3 regions of the Enterobacter mori genome follow, and region 2 is predicted to be linked to each of the others. Evidence: predicted binding sites of a transcription regulator. Region 2 holds the regulator's gene; each other region holds the start of a gene.

Region 1 (6,406 bases), 110 kb from region 2:
TTATCGAGCAGGAACGCTTAGGTCTGGACGTGCTGGTACACGGCGAAGCCGAGCGTAACGACATGGTGGAATATTTTGGTGAACACCTGGACGGCTTCGTCTTTACCCAGAACGGCTGGGTGCAAAGCTATGGCTCCCGCTGCGTGAAGCCGCCGGTTGTCATCGGAGACGTCAGCCGCCCGGAAGCGATCACCGTGGAGTGGGCGAAGTATGCCCAGTCCCTCACCGATAAGCCGGTGAAAGGGATGCTCACCGGTCCGGTAACCATTCTTTGCTGGTCCTTCCCGCGTGAGGACGTGACCCGTGAAACCATCGCGAAGCAAATCGCGCTGGCGCTGCGTGATGAAGTGGCAGATCTTGAAGCCGCAGGCATTGGCATTATCCAGATTGACGAACCGGCGCTGCGCGAAGGTCTGCCGCTGCGTCGTAGCGACTGGGATGCCTACCTGCAGTGGGGCGTGGAGGCGTTCCGCATCAACGCCGCGGTGGCGAAGGACGACACCCAGATCCACACCCATATGTGCTACTGCGAATTTAACGACATCATGGATTCGATTGCCGCGCTGGACGCCGACGTGATCACCATCGAGACCTCGCGTTCGGACATGGAGCTGCTGGAGTCGTTTGAAGAGTTCGATTACCCGAACGAAATTGGGCCGGGCGTGTACGACATTCACTCCCCGAACGTGCCGAGCGTGGAGTGGATTGAAGCCCTGCTGAAAAAAGCCGCCCAGCGGATCCCGGCGGAACGCCTGTGGGTGAACCCGGACTGCGGTCTGAAAACCCGCGGTTGGCCGGAGACGCGAGCGGCGCTGGCAAACATGGTGAAAGCGGCGCAGAACTTGCGTCAGGCTTGATGAAGCGTAGGCCCGGTAAGGCGTAGCCGCCACCGGGCTTTCTTGCTTTTATGCTTTTTTCCCGCCGTACTGGCTAAACCACGCCAGCATCCTCTGCCAGCCGTCTTTGGCTGATTCTGCGTGATAGCTCGGGCGATAATCGGCATTAAACGCGTGTCCGGCATCCGGGTACACCACAATCTCCGCCTTCGCATTCGCCGCGCGTAGCGCATGGCGCATGGTCTCGACGGTATCAAGCGGAATACCGGTATCCTGACCACCATAAAGCCCTAACACCGGCGCATTCAAATCCGTGGCGATATCAACAGGCTGCTTCGGTGAGTTCAGCGTTTTTTCGCCCACCAGTTTGCCGTACCAGGCGACGGCTGCTTTCAGCTGCGGGTTATGCGCGGCATACAGCCAGCTAATGCGCCCGCCCCAGCAGAAGCCGGTCACCAGCAGACGATGTGCATCACCCCCGTTGCGCGCGGCCCAGCTGGCAACGTGATCAAGGTCAGCCAGCACCTGGGCATCCGGGACTTTGCTCACCAGATTGTTGAACAACGTAGGGATATCGCTGTAATCGTTTGGATCGCCCTGACGGAAATAGAGCTCTGGCGCAATAGCCAGGTACCCTTCCAGCGCCAGGCGGCGGCAGAGGTCGCGAATATGTTCGTGAACGCCAAAAATCTCCTGAACCACAATCACGATCGGCAGCGGACCCTCTGCTGATTTTGGCCGCGCGTGATAAGCAGGCATATTCTCCCCCTGCGAGGGGATGGAGGTCTCACCCGCAGTAATGGCTTCTTCTGAGGTTGAGACGATGGTTGAAGCATGCGGAGCCGCAGCAGGTGCAAAACCGGTTTTTTCAGTCATGGCATTCTCCGTACCAATGAGTTAGCGCAAAGGTAAATATAGTCACCAGGTTAACAACCCACAGTGCCTTATACGGTCTATCTTTTGTGCAGCACCTGTCGATATAACTTGTTAATGTGATGTAAGTCACTATTTAATGGAAATTAAATGCAATAAATTTCATTCATGGTGAGGTGTGTCACGAAATTATGCGTAGTGCTTCTGTAAAGTACCGTTTTACTTCTTCTGACTAACCGACCCACAGAGGAGTCACCCTATGTCTAAGTCTGATGTTTTTCATCTCGGCCTCACTAAAAACGATTTACAAGGGGCTACGCTCGCTATCGTCCCTGGCGATCCTGAGCGTGTGGAAAAGATCGCCGCGCTGATGGATAAGCCGGTTAAGCTGGCAGCGCATCGCGAATTCACCACCTGGCGCGCAGAGCTGGACGGTAAAGCGGTGATCGTGTGCTCTACCGGTATTGGTGGCCCGTCTACCTCTATCGCCGTTGAAGAGCTGGCGCAGCTGGGCATCCGTACTTTCCTGCGCATCGGCACCACTGGCGCCATTCAGCCGCACATCAACGTCGGCGACGTGCTGGTCACGACCGCGTCCGTGCGTCTGGACGGGGCAAGCCTGCATTTTGCGCCGATGGAATTCCCGGCAGTGGCCGACTTCGAATGCACCACCGCGCTGGTTGAAGCCGCGAAGTCCGTTGGCGCAACCACCCACGTGGGCGTAACTGCCTCTTCCGATACCTTCTACCCGGGCCAGGAGCGTTACGACACCTTCTCTGGCCGCGTGGTAAGCCGCTTCAAAGGCTCCATGGAAGAGTGGCAGTCGATGGGCGTGATGAACTATGAAATGGAATCTGCGACGCTGCTGACCATGTGCGCAAGCCAGGGTCTGCGTGCCGGTATGGTGGCGGGCGTTATCGTCAACCGTACCCAGCAGGAGATCCCGAACGCTGAAACCATGAAGCAGACTGAAAGCCATGCGGTGAAAATCGTGGTTGAAGCGGCGCGCCGCCTGATCTAATTCTCTCTTCGGTGCTAAAAGGCCGACATGCTCGGCCTTTTCTTTTTTGCGTAACGCCTCGCAGGAAAACCCTTTCAAACTGGACGTTCATACAGCACAATTCTATTTTGTGCGGGTTACACGTGGATGCAGGGGGCATTGTGGATATCTCAATCCTGGTTTATGCGGTAGTTACGCTGGTAAGCGTGGGGATTGGCTGGCTCATTTCCGGCTACCAGCATGCGCAGCAGAAAGCCGAACAGCTGGCAGAGCGCGAAGAGATCGTCGCCGAACTCAGCGCGACGAAACAACAGCTTGCGCTGAGTGACCACTGGCGCGACGAGTGCGAACTGCTCAATAACGAACTGCGCAATCTGCGTGATATCAATACCTCGCTGGAGGCCGATCTCCGTGAAGTGACCACCCGTCTTGAGTCCACCCAACTGCACGCCGAAGACAAAATCCGTCAGATGATCAACAGCGAGCAGCGTCTTAGCGAGCAGTTTGAGAACCTCGCGAACCGCATTTTTGAGCACAGCAATCGCCGCGTGGATGAGCAAAACCGCCAGAGCCTTAACAGCCTGCTGACGCCGCTGCGTGAACAGCTGGACGGCTTTCGCCGTCAGGTACAGGACAGCTTTGGTCAGGAGGCCCGCGAGCGCCACACGCTGGCGCATGAAATTCGTAATCTCCAGCAGCTGAATGCCCAGATGGCGCAGGAGGCGGTCAACCTGACGCGCGCGCTAAAAGGTGATAACAAAGCGCAGGGAAACTGGGGCGAAGTGGTCATGACGCGCGTGCTGGAGGCCTCTGGCCTGCGCGAAGGATACGAATACGAAACGCAGGTCAGCATTGAAAACGATGCGCGCTCGCGGATGCAGCCGGATGTCATTGTTCGTCTGCCGCAGGGCAAAGATGTGGTTATCGACGCCAAAATGACGCTGGTGGCCTATGAGCGCTACTTCAACGCGGAAGATGACTACACCCGCGAAACAGCGTTGCAGGAGCACATCGCCTCCGTGCGTAACCATATCCGTCTGCTGGGCAGAAAAGATTATCAGCAATTGCCGGGGCTGCGATCGCTAGACTACGTGCTGATGTTTATCCCGGTAGAGCCTGCCTTCCTGCTGGCGCTCGACAGACAGCCCGAACTGATCACCGAAGCGCTAAAAAATAACATTATGCTGGTCAGCCCAACCACGTTGCTGGTGGCCTTGCGGACCATTGCTAATCTGTGGCGTTACGAGCATCAAAGCCGTAACGCGCAACACATTGCCGATCGCGCCAGCAAGCTGTACGACAAAATGCGCCTGTTTGTGGACGATATGTCTTCGGTCGGGCAAAGCCTGGATCGTGCGCAGGATAACTACCGCCAGGCGATGAAAAAGCTCTCCTCCGGGCGTGGTAACCTGCTGGCGCAAGCCGAAGCGTTTCGCAGCCTGGGGGTGGAGGTGAAACGCGAGATTAATCCGGAATTGGTTGAACAGGCGACGTCGCAGGACGAAGAGTTTCGCCTGCGTGAAGGCGCAGATGAACAAAATACGCACAGTGAAGACAACGATTTAGCGGCGAATTTATCGCCAGAAGAGCAGCCGACGCGTTTCTTTCGCGGTGGTTGAATCGTAGGGCAAACGCGCCCAATCTGTTACACTTCACGAACATTTTACTGATAAGCAGGCTCTGAGATGGTTGACGATTCACAAGACACGACGCACTTTGGCTTTCAGACTGTAGCCAAAGCGCAGAAAGCTGACATGGTGGCCCACGTATTTCATTCCGTGGCGGCGAAGTACGATGTGATGAATGACTTGATGTCCTTCGGCATTCATCGCTTGTGGAAGCGCTTTACTATTGACTGCAGCGGTGTGCGTCGTGGACAAACAGTTCTCGATCTGGCTGGCGGAACGGGCGATCTGACGGCGAAATTCTCCCGTCTGGTGGGTGAAACCGGTCGCGTCGTGCTGGCAGATATCAACGACTCAATGCTGAAAATGGGACGCGAGAAACTGCGTAACATCGGCGTGGTGGGTAACGTGGAATATGTGCAGGCAAACGCCGAAGCGCTGCCGTTTCCGGATAACACCTTTGACTGCATCACCATCTCTTTTGGTCTGCGTAACGTCACCGATAAAGACAAAGCGCTGCGCTCCATGTACCGCGTGCTGAAGCCGGGTGGACGTCTGCTGGTGCTTGAATTCTCCAAACCGATTATCGAGCCGCTGAGCAAAGCCTACGACGCCTACTCCTTCCACGTTCTGCCGCGTATTGGTGAGCTGGTTGCGAACGATGCAGAGAGCTATCGCTACCTGGCCGAATCCATCCGTATGCACCCGGATCAGGATACCCTGAAAGCGATGATGCAGGACGCGGGTTTTGAAAACGTTGAGTATTTCAACATGACGGCGGGTGTCGTCGCGCTGCACCGCGGTTACAAGTTCTGAGTGGAGGTGTCCCGTGCCCTTTAAACCCTTAGTCACCGCAGGCATTGAGAATGTACTGAATGCCTTTCTGTATCGTGCTCCGGCGCTGAAGGCTGCGCGTCAGCGGCTTAACGGAAAGGTACTGCGTATCGTTTTAAAAGAGTTCTCGACGCCGCTTGTGCTGGTCTTCAGCGAGCGCCAGCTTGACGTTCTGGGTGAATGGGAGGGCGAGGCGGATTGCTCGGTCATCACCCATATGAGCGTGCTGCCAAAACTGCGCGATCGTCAGCAACTGACGGCGCTTATCCGCAGTGGTGAACTCGAAGTTGAAGGCGACATTCAGGTCGTACAGAACTTCGTGGCGCTCAGCGATCTGGCTGAGTTTGACCCGGCAGAACTGCTTGCGCCTTTTATTGGCGACATCGCCGCCGAAGGGATTGGGAAAGTTATTCATGGCGGTACGTCGTTCCTGCGCAAAAATCTGCAGCGACAGCAGCGCTATGCCGCAGAAGTCCTCACCGAAGAGTGGCGCATGGCCCCCGGGTCGCTGGAAGTGGCATGGTTTGCAGAAGAGACCGCTGCTGTTGAACGCGCGGTTGATGCGTTAACCAAACGCCTGGAAAAACTGGAGGGCAAATGACGCCTGGTGAAATTCGGCGCCTCTATTTTATTGTTCGCACCTTTTTGAGCTACGGGCTCGACGAGCTTATCCCCAGAATGCGTATCACGCTGCCGCTTCGTATCTGGCGGCGCACGCTGTTCTGGATGCCAAATCGCCACAAAGACCAGGTTTTAGGCGAACGCTTGCGTCTTGCGCTGCAGGAGCTGGGCCCGGTATGGATCAAGTTTGGGCAGATGCTTTCTACCCGCCGCGATCTCTTCCCACCGCAAATTGCCGATGAACTGGCGATGTTGCAGGATCGCGTTGCTCCGTTTGATGGGGTGAGAGCGAAGAAGCAGATCGAAGAAGCGATGGGCAATATTCCTGTAGAAACCTGGTTTGATGATTTCGACATTCAGCCGCTTGCATCGGCCTCCATTGCCCAGGTACACACGGCTCGCCTGAAAGAAAACGGTAAAGAAGTGGTTATCAAGGTTATTCGCCCGGATATCCTGCCGATCATCAAAGCCGATATGAAGCTGATCTACAGGTTGGCCCGTTGGGTACCGCGCTTGTTACCGGATGGCCGCCGACTGCGCCCGATGGAAGTGGTGCGGGAGTATGAAAAAACGCTGATCGACGAGCTCAACCTGCTGCGTGAATCGGCGAACGCCAT
Region 2 (6,406 bases):
TAACGGCAAAAGAAAAGGCGGCTCATGGCCGCCCTCAGGGCGTACTTCCTTGTACTTTCGGGTATAGCCCGGTTACCAGCGGTAGTCGTTGCGTTTTTCCCAGTCGCCCACTTCTTTTTCCGCCTGGTCTTTTGCGTAGCCGTAACGCTCCTGGATTTTACCGACAAGCTGATCGCGTTTACCTTCAATGACGGTCATATCGTCATCCGTCAGCTTACCCCACTGTTCTTTCGCTTTACCTTTGAACTGCTTCCAGTTGCCGCCGATTTCGTCTTTATTCATCATCGTGTCCTCTTAAGTTAAGCGTCGGGTCGTAACGTCCGTTACGTTCTTTTCTGCTGGACGTGATAATTATTGTAGTTAAGGATTCGGCGGTTGATTTCATATTCGGAATCTTTAACCGTCACGATATATCGTGGCGGGAAGGCAGCCAGGTGTTATTTCGCCAGTGACGGTGCCAGATAAAGGCCAGCGACAGGCCACGTAACGCGAGAAAAACTGCCAGTGCCAGCCATAAACCGTGGTTGCCCAAATACGGTAAGGTCAGCAGCGTCAGGCCAAAACCTGCAGCCGCGACCGCCATGCTATTGCGCATCTCCGCACCTCGCGTCGCGCCAATAAACATGCCATCCAGCAGATAACACCACACGCCCACCACCGGTAAGATCACCTGCCAGACGACATAGTGACTCGCCAGTTCGCGCAGCGATGGGAGGGAGGTGAGTAAGGCAACGATTTGTTCACCCAGACAGGCGTAAATGAGTGCAAACGCCAGTGCCACCAGGCCTGACTGACGGCAAGCCGCCCGCCACACCTCGCGGAGCTGGCCGCTTTCGCGTGCGCCATACGCTTGCCCCGAATGGGCTTCAACGGCATAGGCAAAGCCATCCAGCGCATACGCGGTAAAGGTCAGCAGCGTCATCAGGACCGCATTAACCGCGACGATCTCCGGCCCAAGTCGCGCCCCAAAGACCGTCAGCGCGCCAAAGCAGAGCTGAAGCAGTAATGAGCGCAGCATAATGTCGCGGTTCAGCGCCAGCAGCTTGCGGATGTTGCCGCGCCACGCGGTTTTCAGCATGACAAGGGAGACGCCACGCATGGCCAGTACGCGCCAGACCATCCACAGGCCGATGAGAAACGTGCCGTATTCTGCGACTGCTGTTGCCAGCGCCGCGCCCTGTACGTTCATGTGCAGGCCCATCACCAGCCAGAGGTCGAGCACGATGTTCAAAAGGTTTCCCACTACCAGTAGGATGACCGGCGCACGAGCGTACTGCACGCCCAGCAGCCAGCCCAGCAGAACCAGGTTTGCCAGTGATGCGGGCGCGCTGAGCCAGCGGATTTCAAGGAAGCGACGCGCCTGCTCCAGTACCGCCTCGCTGCCACCCACAATATGCAGCGCCAGATCAATCAGCGGCGTGCGAAAGAGAACGATTAAGGCACCTGCCCCAAGTGCCAGAATGAGTGGTTGCACCAGCGCGCGCGCCAGTCGCAGCGGATCTTTCGCGCCATAGGCTTGTGCCGTAAGCCCCGTGGTACTCATGCGTAAAAAGAGCAGCAGCATAAAGAGAAAACTGGTCGCCGTTGCGCCAATCGCCACGCCGCCCAGATAAACGGGGGAATCCAGATGACCAATCACCGCAGTGTCCACCAGGCCAAGCAAGGGAACGGTGATATTGGAAAAAATCATCGGCAGTGCAAGACGCCACAATGCCTTATCAGAAGCTGTCAGCAGTGACATGAAAAATACCGGGAATGCAAAATGATCCAGGCTACGGAGACCCGTAGCCTGTCAGGAAGAGGTTACAGCCATTCACCGTTGCGGATAACACCAACGGCCAGACCTTCAATGGAGAAGTTCTGTTCGCGCAGATCCACCACAATCGGGGAGAATTCGTTATTTTCGGGCAGCAGCTGTACGGTGTTGCCCTGTTTTTTCAATCGCTTGACTGTCACTTCATCATCAATACGCGCGACCACAACCTGACCGTTACGTACATCCTGTGTTTTGTGAACGGCCAGCAGATCGCCGTCAAGAATGCCGATATCTTTCATGGACATCCCGCTGACGCGCAGCAGGAAATCCGCACTCGGCTTGAACATACCAGGATCGACCTGATAGTGACCTTCAATATGCTGCTGGGCCAACAGAGGTTCACCTGCGGCGACACGACCAATCAGCGGAATGCCTGTCTCTTCTTCCACCAGCAGACGAATGCCGCGAGACGCGCCAGACACAATTTCAATCACACCTTTGCGCGCCAGCGCTTTCAGGTGTTCCTCGGCCGCATTTGGAGAACGGAAGCCCAGACGCTGAGCGATTTCCGCACGCGTGGGTGGCATACCCGTCTGGCCGATATGATCCCGAATGAGATCAAACACCTCTTGCTGCCTGGTCGTTAACGCTTTCATTCCGCCCCCTGGGTGTATATACAGTTATGCTGTGAGTATATACAGTCAAAGGCGATTTTGGAACCAAAAACTGCACAAAAAACCAGGGACTTAATTATTCCTCGAGGCTCATCGGAAATGTGACCAAAGCAACGTGACCCAGGTGATAGCAGCCGTGATAATCGCCAGCAGCACAGCGGCAGATCCCATGTCTTTCGCGCGGCCAGAAAGTTCGTGGAAATCTGAACCGATACGGTCCACAACCGCCTCAATAGCGCTATTGAGAATTTCCACTATCATCACCAAAAGAACAGAGCCGATGAGAAGCACGCGAGTTATTGCATCAACATCAAGGAAGCAGGCGATGATAATCGCGACGATAGCGGCGACCCCCTCCTGGCGGAAAGCAGCTTCGTTAAGCCACGCGGCACGGAAACCTTTCCATGAATAGCCAGCAGCTTTGATGATTCGGGTTAACCCAGTGGTATTATTGGCCATTAAAAGAACCTTTTATTGGAAAAAGCGTCAGTAACTGTGAGCGCAGCGCGTTTTGCTGCAGCCTGAAGTATGACGGGTAACAACAGAAATTTTGCGCGCTTTCTGTTATCCTTGCGCCGCAATTGCATTATTAACCAGAGGCTTTACATCGTTTATGTCCGGCTGGCCACGAATTTACTACAAATTACTTAATTTACCATTAAGCGTCCTGGTAAAAAGTAAGTCTATCCCAGCAGAACCTGCGCTGGAATTAGGGCTCGATACGTCGCGCCCTATTATGTATGTTTTGCCTTATAACTCGAAGGCAGACCTGCTGACGCTTCGCGCCCAATGTCTGGCGCATGATTTACCTGACCCACTTGAACCGCTTGAAGTTGATGGCACTCTGCTGCCGCGCTACGTGTTTATCCACGGCGGGCCGCGCGTGTTTACCTATTACACGCCGAAAGAAGAGTCCATCAAGCTGTTCCATGACTATCTCGACCTGCACCGCAGCAATCCTGATCTGGATGTGCAGATGGTGCCGGTCTCAGTGATGTTTGGTCGCCGTCCGGGCCGCGAAAAAGGCGAAGAGAATCCGCCGCTGCGTATGCTCAACGGCATCCAGAAGTTCTTCGCGGTCTCCTGGCTGGGACGCGACAGCTTTGTGCGCTTCTCCCCTTCCGTTTCGCTGCGTCGTATGGCGGACGAGCACGGCACCGACAAGATCATCGCGCAAAAACTGGCACGCGTAGCGCGTATGCACTTCGCACGCCAGCGTCTGGCTGCCGTTGGGCCTCGTCTCCCGGCGCGTCAGGATCTTTTCAACAAGCTGCTGGCCTCCAAAGCGATTGCCCGCGCAGTTGAAGACGAAGCACGCAGCAAGAAGATTTCCCACGAGAAAGCACAGCAGAACGCCATTGCGCTGATGGAAGAGATCGCGGCGAACTTCTCCTACGAGATGATTCGCCTCTCTGACCGTATCCTGAGTTTCACCTGGAACCGTCTCTATCAGGGCATTAACGTCCACAACGCAGAGCGCGTACGCCAGCTGGCCCACGACGGTCATGAAATTGTTTATGTGCCCTGCCACCGCAGCCACATGGACTACCTGCTGCTCTCCTATGTGTTGTATCACCAGGGGCTGGTGCCACCGCACATTGCGGCGGGTATCAACCTGAACTTCTGGCCAGCAGGCCCGATCTTCCGCCGTCTGGGTGCGTTCTTTATTCGCCGTACCTTTAAGGGTAACAAGCTCTATTCCACGGTGTTCCGTGAATATCTCGGCGAGCTGTTCAGCCGCGGCTATTCCGTCGAGTACTTCGTGGAGGGCGGTCGTTCCCGTACAGGGCGTCTGCTCGATCCGAAAACCGGCACGCTATCGATGACCATCCAGGCGATGCTGCGCGGCGGCACGCGTCCGATCACGCTGGTGCCGATCTACATTGGCTATGAACACGTCATGGAAGTGGGCACTTACGCCAAAGAGCTGCGCGGTGCGACCAAAGAGAAAGAGAGCCTGCCGCAGATGCTGCGCGGCCTGAGCAAGCTGCGCAATCTTGGCCAGGGCTACGTGAACTTTGGCGAACCGATGCCGCTGATGACGTATCTGAACAACCATGTCCCGGAGTGGCGCGAGTCTATCGACCCTATCGAAGCGGTACGTCCGGCGTGGCTGACGCCTACGGTGAACGGTATTGCTGCAGAGCTGATGGTGCGCATTAACAACGCAGGTGCGGCGAACGCCATGAACCTGTGCTGTACCGCGCTTCTGGCCTCTCGCCAGCGCTCACTCACCCGTGAGCAGTTGACCGAGCAGCTTGATTGCTACCTGAACATTATGCGCAACGTGCCGTATTCGGTTGATTCGACTGTGCCTTCTGCTACCGCGAGCGAGCTTATCGACCACGCGCTGCAGATGAATAAGTTCGAAGTCGAAAAAGACACCATCGGTGACATCATCATCCTCCCGCGCGAGCAGGCGGTGCTGATGACGTACTACCGCAACAACATCACGCATATGCTGATGTTGCCGTCGCTGATGGCGGCCATTATTACCCAGCATCGCCGCATTTCGCGTCAGGAACTGTTGCGCCATCTTGAAGCTATCTACCCGATGCTGAAAGCGGAGCTGTTCCTGCGCTGGAGTAAAGATGAGCTGGCGGTAGAACTGGATAAAATGACGGAAGAGATGCGTCGTCAGGGGCTGATTACCCTGAATAATGACGAGCTGCATATCAACCCGTCCCGCTCCCGCACCCTGCAGCTGCTGGCCGCCGGTGCGCGTGAAACGCTGCAGCGCTACGCCATCACCTTCTGGCTGCTCAGCGCGAACCCGTCGATCAACCGTGGTACGCTGGAAAAAGAGAGCCGGACGCTGGCACAGCGCCTGTCTGTTCTGCACGGCATTAACGCACCGGAGTTCTTCGACAAAGCGGTATTCAGCTCACTGGTGCTGACGCTGCGTGATGAAGGGTTTATCAGCGATACGGGCGATGCCGAACCGGAAGAGACGATGAAGATTTACCAGATGCTGGCCGAGCTGATTACCTCAGATGTACGTCTAACGATTGAAAGCGCGACGCAGGACGAGTGATGTAAAAAAGCCGGGTGGCGGCATCGCCTTACCCGGCCTACGATCCAGCACATATGTAGGCCCGGTAGGCGTCAGCGCCACCGGGCTTTTTTTCAGCCAAAATAGCTCATCGCCAGGCCCAGGAACAGCACCAGACCGACGTAGTTATTATTTAAAAACGCTTTAAAGCAGGCTTCACGCTCGCGCTTCGCAATCAGCTTCTGCTGATACGCAAACAGCAGTCCCGCCACCAGCACGGACCAGTAAAATTCCCAGTTCAGGCCGTTCAGGCGACCAATCGCCACCATCAGCGCCAGCACCGCCACCTGCAATATGCCGATAATCAGTTTGTCCTGACGGCCAAACAGGATCGCCGTCGACTTGATGCCAATCTTGAGATCATCATCGCGGTCGACCATCGCGTACTGCGTATCGTACGCCACGGCCCAAAGAATATTCGCCAGGAACATCAGCCAGCAGCTGAGCGGGACAGACTCGCTAACCGCGGCAAACGCCATCGGAATCGACCAACCAAATGCCGCGCCCAGCACCACCTGCGGCAGATGGGTGTAGCGCTTCATAAACGGGTAGACCCAGGCCAGCGCCAGCGCGGCGACAGACAGCAGGATCGTCATGGTGTTAAGCGTCAGCACCAGCATGAAGGAGAGCAGCACCAGCACCACAAACAGCGTGCGCGCCTCTTTTTCCGTCACCTGGCCGCTGGGCAGCGGGCGATTAGCCGTTCGCTTTACATGTCCGTCAAATTTCCGGTCTGCATAGTCGTTTACTACACAGCCTGCAGCACGCATCAGCCAGACACCGGCAACAAACACCGCCAGGATCCACAGCGGCGGCACGCCCGGCGTCGCCACCCACAGCGCCCATAACGTTGGCCACAGCAGCAGCAACGCGCCAATCGGTTTATCCGTTCGCATTAAGCGGTGATAGGCCAGCAGCTTATTT
Region 3 (6,406 bases), 1.3 Mb from region 2:
TGATTGGTATACTGGGCGGTTTCTTTGTGGTGCCGCTAAATGCGCTTTTGCAGGAGCGCGGAAAGCAGACCGTGGGGGCCGGAAATGCCATTGCCGTGCAAAATCTTGGCGAAAACGTAGCGATGCTGCTGATGCTGGGGCTTTATTCTCTGGCGGTGAAAGTGGGTGTGCCGGTAGTGGCTATTGGCGTTGGGTTTGGCGCGCTGTTTGCGCTGGCGATTGCGGGGTTATGGATCTGGCAGCGTCGGTGTTGATAAGTATAGCCGGGTGGCGGCTTCGCCTGACCCGGCCTACGTTTGAATACGTGTAGGCCCGGTAAGCGTAGCGCCACCGGGCAAAAGCATCAGGCTACGGTGCAGGATAAGTATAAACCTGATGCACCGCTTCAATCTCCGCTAACACCTCTTCACTCAGGTTCAGGTTGAAACTCTCAATATTGGTTTTCAACTGTTCCATAGTGGTCGCGCCCAGCAGGGTGCTGGCAACAAACGGCTGTCGACGCACGAAGGCCAGCGCCATCTGAGCAGGGTCAAGACCGTGACGCTTCGCGATATCCACATAGGCCGCTACGGCTTTCTGCGTTTGCTCACCGCTGTAGCGGGTAAAGCGGCTGAAGAGCGTGTTACGTGCCCCGGCAGGCTTCGCGCCGTTCAGGTATTTGCCCGTTAGCGTGCCGAAGCCGAGACAGGAATAGGCCAGCAGCTCCACCTCTTCATACTGCGTCACTTCCGCCAGACCGACCTCATAGCTGCGGTTAAGCAGGCTGTACGGATTCTGAATGGTGACGATGCGCGGAAGATCGTGTTTATCGGCAAGGTGCAGATAACGCATCACGCCAAATGCCGTTTCGTTAGACACGCCAATGTAGCGGATTTTCCCCGCGCGCTGGCACTCTGTCAGCGCTTCCAGCGTTTCCAGCAGCGTAACGGCGGGCGCGCTCTCGTTCCAGCTGTAGCCGAGCTTGCCAAAGCAGTTAGTCGGGCGCTGCGGCCAGTGTACCTGGTAGAGATCGAGATAGTCTGTTTGCAGACGCTTCAGGCTGGCATCCAGCGCGGCGCGAATATTCTTACGATCGAGGATCTGGTTTGGGCGGATCCCGGCATCGTTATTACGTGAAGGGCCGCTGACTTTTGAGGCGATAACGAGCTTTTCGCGATTGCCGCGTTTTGCCAGCCAGTTTCCCACATAAGTTTCAGTGAGGCCCTGCGTTTCCGGCCGGGGAGGAACAGGGTACATCTCTGCAACGTCAATCAGGTTAATGCCCTGGCTGACGGCGTAATCGAGTTGTGCATGGGCATCGGCTTCGCTGTTTTGTTCACCAAATGTCATCGTGCCCAACCCCAGTTGGCTTATCTCCAGAGCGCTATGGGGGATACGGTGATAATGCATAGCCGGCTTCCTTTATTAAACATACAGACGCGTCAGGAACTTCCCGACAAAGGAATATAAACATGGCAGAGGGGAAGCAAAAGGGGAAGGGAAAAATCAAAAAGGCCAGCAAGCGACTGACCTTTAACGGGTTTAGCGCTCGATAATTTGCGAGACTTCGTCGCGGTTAATCTGCATTTTATTCCCTGCCGGGTCGCGGTAACTCACCAGCCCGGTATCGTCGTCGACTTCGGGTTTACCATCGGTCAGGATCATCCGACCATCTTTTGTAGACATAACATAATCACTGCTACAGCCCGATACCGCAAACGCCAACCCGACTGCAGAAATTAACACTGCCCATTTTTTCATCGTTATCGTCCTCACCTGGCTTGTATTAAATCATAGTGTAGTAATAACCTGATATGACGAAAGCAGGAAGTAGTAAAATCTTAAAAACCAGGTGATTATGTTTGATAGCTCGCAAAATTCGTTAAAAATCTACGTTTTTAGTAAGAAATGGCGTGCGAGCAGCGTGCCTGTGAAATTCTTTTTGAGATAAAAGCCGCGAGGCAACGTCAGGATCGGCTCGCCATGAGCGCCGATTGCTTCGGTAAGGGCCTTGCTGTTGGCCGCCTTCGGACGCAGCTGCAACACCTCACCATGACGGGCGGTGATGCGCTCAACTTGCCCAAGGACGATCATGTCCATTAACTCTTCCCAGTCCAGACGCAACTGCTGTTCTTCATCTTCATCAGGGCTCCAGAGCAGCGGCGCGCCCACCCGCCGTTCGGCTAGCGGGATCTGCCGTTCACCTTCTACCGGAACCCACAGTACGCGTTTCAGTTTATGACGTACGTGGCTGGTTTCCCAGGTTACGCCGGTATTGCCGGTCAACGGCGCCACGCAGACAAACGTGGTTTCCAGCGGTCTTCCCTGCCGGTCGATGGGGATCGTTTTTAACTCTACGCCCAGCGCGGCGAAATCTTGTTCTGGCTTACTGCCCGCGCTGGCACCTAACCACAGTTCCAACAGCATGCCGATCCAGCCCTTGTCTCTTTTCAGATCGTCAGGGATCGGTAGACCCGCCATTGCCGCCAGCTCGCCAAGCGAATAGCCTGCCAGGCGCTGCGCCTGAGTCAGCAACTCGGTTTCGCTGGAGGGGGGAGTAAGCAAGGGAGCAAGCGGAAGCATTACGGTAACCTTCTGATTAAAAAATAAACTAAGAAATTATCCCTTGTGGATAGAGTCTACCGTTTTCTGTACGAATAATCCATGTGTATGATTTATAGGTTTTTTTTACTACTGAAAAATTATGATGCCCGCGGCAAAAACCAGGTTGTTCAAATCTGGTCACTGACAATAAACAGGATCTTACACCCTGTTATCCACAGAAAAGTGGGATAACTGGGAATAACCCACACTACTGTTTCGATTTACAGCCTTGACGTGCGACGAAAATCGAATTTTCAGACAAATTGTGCCTAACTTATTGGCACAATCTGTGGATAAAACCGACGCTGTTCGATCTTTCATCAGTACAACGATCGCTGATGTGATGATCGTCACGTTATCCGTTCTGGTATCAATAATTAAAGGTCTAACATAATGAAAAATAGTGTTTTTTATAATGAGCGGTGTAATCGGCTCTAAACGAAGATTCAGGTTGTTCATCGGTAATTCCATACTTCTTCACAACTATATCCACAGAAAAGGTGAATAAAATTGCCCTTACGGTCCCTAATCTGTTTATAACTCCCCACATATTTGTGAGTTATTCAAATGTTATTAGGTTGCAAGCCTGTAAGAGAGTGGTTTACCGCCTCCCTGTAGTGTGAAACAATCATTCATATATAAGGTTTAGTTTGGGGTAGTCCGGTGATTGATGACGATGGCTACCGCCCGAACGTAGGAATAGTAATTTGTAATCGTCTGGGTCAGGTCATGTGGGCCCGTCGATATGGTCAGCACTCCTGGCAATTCCCGCAAGGCGGGATCAATCCAGGAGAGTCCCCAGAACAAGCGATGTACCGGGAGCTGTTTGAAGAGGTCGGTTTAAGCCGAAAAGATGTTCGCATCCTGGCTTCGACCCGCAACTGGTTGCGTTACAAGTTACCGAAACGTTTGGTGCGTTGGGACACAAAGCCGGTTTGTATCGGCCAGAAACAGAAGTGGTTTCTTCTGCAGTTGGTGGGCAACGATTCAGATATCAATATGCAAACCAGCAGTACGCCGGAGTTTGATGGCTGGCGTTGGGTGAGCTATTGGTATCCTGTTCGTCAGGTCGTGTCATTTAAGCGCGATGTTTACCGTAGGGTGATGAAAGAGTTCGCAAGTGTTGTCATGCAGCTTCAGGAGATCCCGCCTAAGCCGCAAAGCGCACCTGCCTGGCGACGTAAAAGAGGTTAAGCTACGCAAATCATGCTCACCCGCTTGCGCGAAATAGTCGAGAAGGTCGCCAGCGCGCCTCGCCTGAACGAGGCGCTGAATATTTTGGTGACTGATATCTGTCTGGCGATGGAAACCGAAGTATGTTCGGTGTATCTGGCCGACCATGACCGGCGTTGCTATTACCTGATGGCGACTCGTGGTTTGAAAAAACCACGAGGCCGCACCGTTACGCTCGCTTTTGATGAAGGTATTGTTGGTCTGGTTGGTCGGCTGGCCGAACCCATTAACCTTGCTGATGCGCAAAAACACCCTAGCTTCAAATATATTCCTTCCGTAAAAGAAGAACGCTTCCGCGCCTTCCTGGGCGTGCCAATTATCCAGCGTCGTCAGCTGCTTGGCGTTCTCGTTGTTCAGCAGCGGGAACTACGCCAGTACGATGAAAGCGAAGAGTCATTCCTTGTGACGCTCGCCACGCAGATGGCCGCCATCCTCTCTCAGTCTCAGCTTGCTGCCCTGTTTGGTCAGTATCGTCACACGCGCATTCGTGCGCTCCCGGCGTCACCGGGTGTGGCAATCGCCGAAGGCTGGATGGACGCTACGTTGCCGCTGATGGAGCAGGTTTACGAGGCCTCGACGCTTGATGAAGCGCTCGAGCGCGAGCGTCTTACCGCTGCACTGGAAGAGGCTTCCAACGAATTTCGGCGCTACAGCAAACGCTTTGCTGCGGGTGCGCAAAAAGAGACGGCGGCAATCTTTGACCTCTATTCGCACCTGCTTTCCGATGCGCGTCTGCGCCGTGAGCTTTTCGCTGAAGTGGATAAAGGTTCGGTGGCCGAATGGGCCGTTAAAAAAGTCATTGAAAAATTTGCTGAGCAGTTTGCGGCACTGACCGATGGTTATTTGAAGGAGCGTGCCGGGGATTTACGCGCGCTGGGGCAGCGTTTGCTGTTCCATCTTGATGACACCATTCAGGGCGCGAATGCCTGGCCAAAACGGTTTGTGCTGGTAGCAGATGAACTTTCAGCGACGACGCTGGCAGAGCTACCGCAGGACAGGCTCGCCGGGGTAGTGGTGCGCGATGGTGCCGCCAACTCCCATGCTGCCATCATGGTGCGTGCGCTCGGTATTCCAACCGTCATGGGGGCCGATATCCAGCCCTCGGTGTTACACCGCCGTACGCTGGTGGTGGATGGCTATCGCGGTGAACTGCTGGTCGATCCTGAGCCCGTTCTGCTGCAGGAATACCAGCGTCTCATTAGTGAAGAGAATGAATTAAGCAAGCTGGCGGAAGATGACGTCAACCTGCCCGCGCAGCTTAAAAGCGGTGAGCGGATCAAAGTCATGCTCAACGCCGGGTTAAGCCCCGAGCACGAAGAGAAGCTCGGCAGCCGCATCGACGGTATCGGCTTATACCGCACTGAAATCCCGTTCATGCTGCAAAGCGGCTTCCCGTCAGAAGAGGAGCAGGTGGCGCAGTATCAGGGGATGCTGCAGATGTTTAATGACAAACCGGTCACGCTGCGAACGCTTGACGTCGGGGCGGATAAACAGCTGCCGTACATGCCAATCAGTGAAGAAAACCCGTGTCTGGGCTGGCGCGGGATCCGCATCACGCTCGACCAACCGGAGATCTTCCTGATCCAGGTTCGTGCCATGCTGCGTGCAAATGCGGCAACGGGCAACCTCAGCATTTTATTGCCGATGGTCACCAGTATTGACGAGATCGACGAAGCAAAACGCTTGATCGAACGTGCGGGCCGTGAAGTGGAAGAGATGATCGGCTATGCGATCCCTAAACCACGTATTGGCGTGATGCTCGAAGTGCCATCGATGGTCTTTATGCTGCCGCAGCTGGCAAACCGCGTTGATTTTATCTCCGTCGGGACCAACGATTTAACGCAGTACATACTGGCTGTTGATCGTAATAACACGCGCGTCGCGAGTATCTATGACAGCCTGCATCCGGCGATGCTGCGGGCACTCGCTATGATTGCCCGTGAAGCTGAGCAGCACGGTCTTGATTTGCGTCTGTGTGGTGAAATGGCGGGCGATTCGATGTGCGTCGCCATCCTGATTGGCCTGGGCTTCCGTCACCTGTCCATGAACGGCCGTTCTGTCGCGCGCGTGAAGTATCTGTTACGTCATATTGAAATAGAAGATGCCCGCGAGTTGGCGGAACGCAGTCTGGACGCACAGATGGCAGCCGAAGTACGGCACCAGGTTGCAGCGTTTATGGAACGACGCGGCATGGGTGGCCTAATCCGCGGCGGCCGCTAATTTGCATTTCTCCCTCTGCCCGTGGGAGAGGGTTGAGGTGAGGGCATCAGGCCGCACAATACCCTATACACATCTTTTACATCTCAGGCGCATCCTCCATGCCTGCCTTATGCTATGATTCGCAACTTTGGAGCCTCTGCGACACGCAGAAGCGCATTTCTACCGCTGTCCACTTTCAGCGGAATAACAACATCTTGTGGTGACAGATGAACAGTGGTTATCTGCATTTTCCGGAATTTGATCCGGTTATTTTCTCAGTAGGACCTGTCGCGCTGCACTGGTACGGTTTGATGTACCTGGTGGGCTTCATTTTTGCGATGTGGCTTGCGGGCCGTCGCGCGGGTCGTCCCGGCAGTGGCTGGACGAAGAA

Evidence for each region. Region 2 encodes LexA, which represses DNA repair genes until DNA is damaged. Its sites were predicted from a motif close to TNCTGTATGTACATACAGNA; they were not measured.
Region 1: a site for LexA is predicted at 2,808-2,827, ahead of rmuC (DNA recombination protein RmuC). Genes of this name have one in related genera too.
Region 3: a site for LexA is predicted at 2,793-2,812, ahead of mutH (DNA mismatch repair endonuclease MutH). Genes of this name have one in related genera too.

What each region holds. Positions count from the first base shown of each region.
Region 1 covers NZ_CP104285.1:184,785-191,190, forward strand. Annotated here, with positions in the region: gene metE (5-methyltetrahydropteroyltriglutamate--homocysteine S-methyltransferase) at 1-857, shown strand, start outside; gene N2K86_RS00925 (dienelactone hydrolase family protein) at 906-1,712, opposite strand; gene udp (uridine phosphorylase) at 1,969-2,730, shown strand; gene rmuC (DNA recombination protein RmuC) at 2,871-4,328, shown strand; gene ubiE (bifunctional demethylmenaquinone methyltransferase/2-methoxy-6-polyprenyl-1,4-benzoquinol methylase UbiE) at 4,395-5,150, shown strand; gene ubiJ (ubiquinone biosynthesis protein UbiJ) at 5,164-5,769, shown strand; gene ubiB (ubiquinone biosynthesis regulatory protein kinase UbiB) at 5,766-6,406, shown strand, end outside.
Region 2 covers NZ_CP104285.1:290,945-297,350, reverse strand. Annotated here, with positions in the region: gene zur (zinc uptake transcriptional repressor Zur) at 1-3, shown strand, start outside; gene N2K86_RS01430 (CsbD family protein) at 73-282, opposite strand; gene dinF (MATE family efflux transporter DinF) at 404-1,741, opposite strand; gene lexA (transcriptional repressor LexA) at 1,804-2,412, opposite strand; gene N2K86_RS01415 (diacylglycerol kinase) at 2,521-2,889, opposite strand; gene plsB (glycerol-3-phosphate 1-O-acyltransferase PlsB) at 3,044-5,464, shown strand; gene ubiA (4-hydroxybenzoate octaprenyltransferase) at 5,557-6,406, opposite strand, start outside.
Region 3 covers NZ_CP104285.1:3,728,830-3,735,235, reverse strand. Annotated here, with positions in the region: gene lplT (lysophospholipid transporter LplT) at 1-254, shown strand, start outside; gene N2K86_RS17565 (NADP(H)-dependent aldo-keto reductase) at 349-1,389, opposite strand; gene N2K86_RS17560 (YgdI/YgdR family lipoprotein) at 1,522-1,740, opposite strand; gene mutH (DNA mismatch repair endonuclease MutH) at 1,870-2,562, opposite strand; gene rppH (RNA pyrophosphohydrolase) at 3,247-3,777, shown strand; gene ptsP (phosphoenolpyruvate--protein phosphotransferase) at 3,790-6,036, shown strand; gene lgt (prolipoprotein diacylglyceryl transferase) at 6,243-6,406, shown strand, end outside.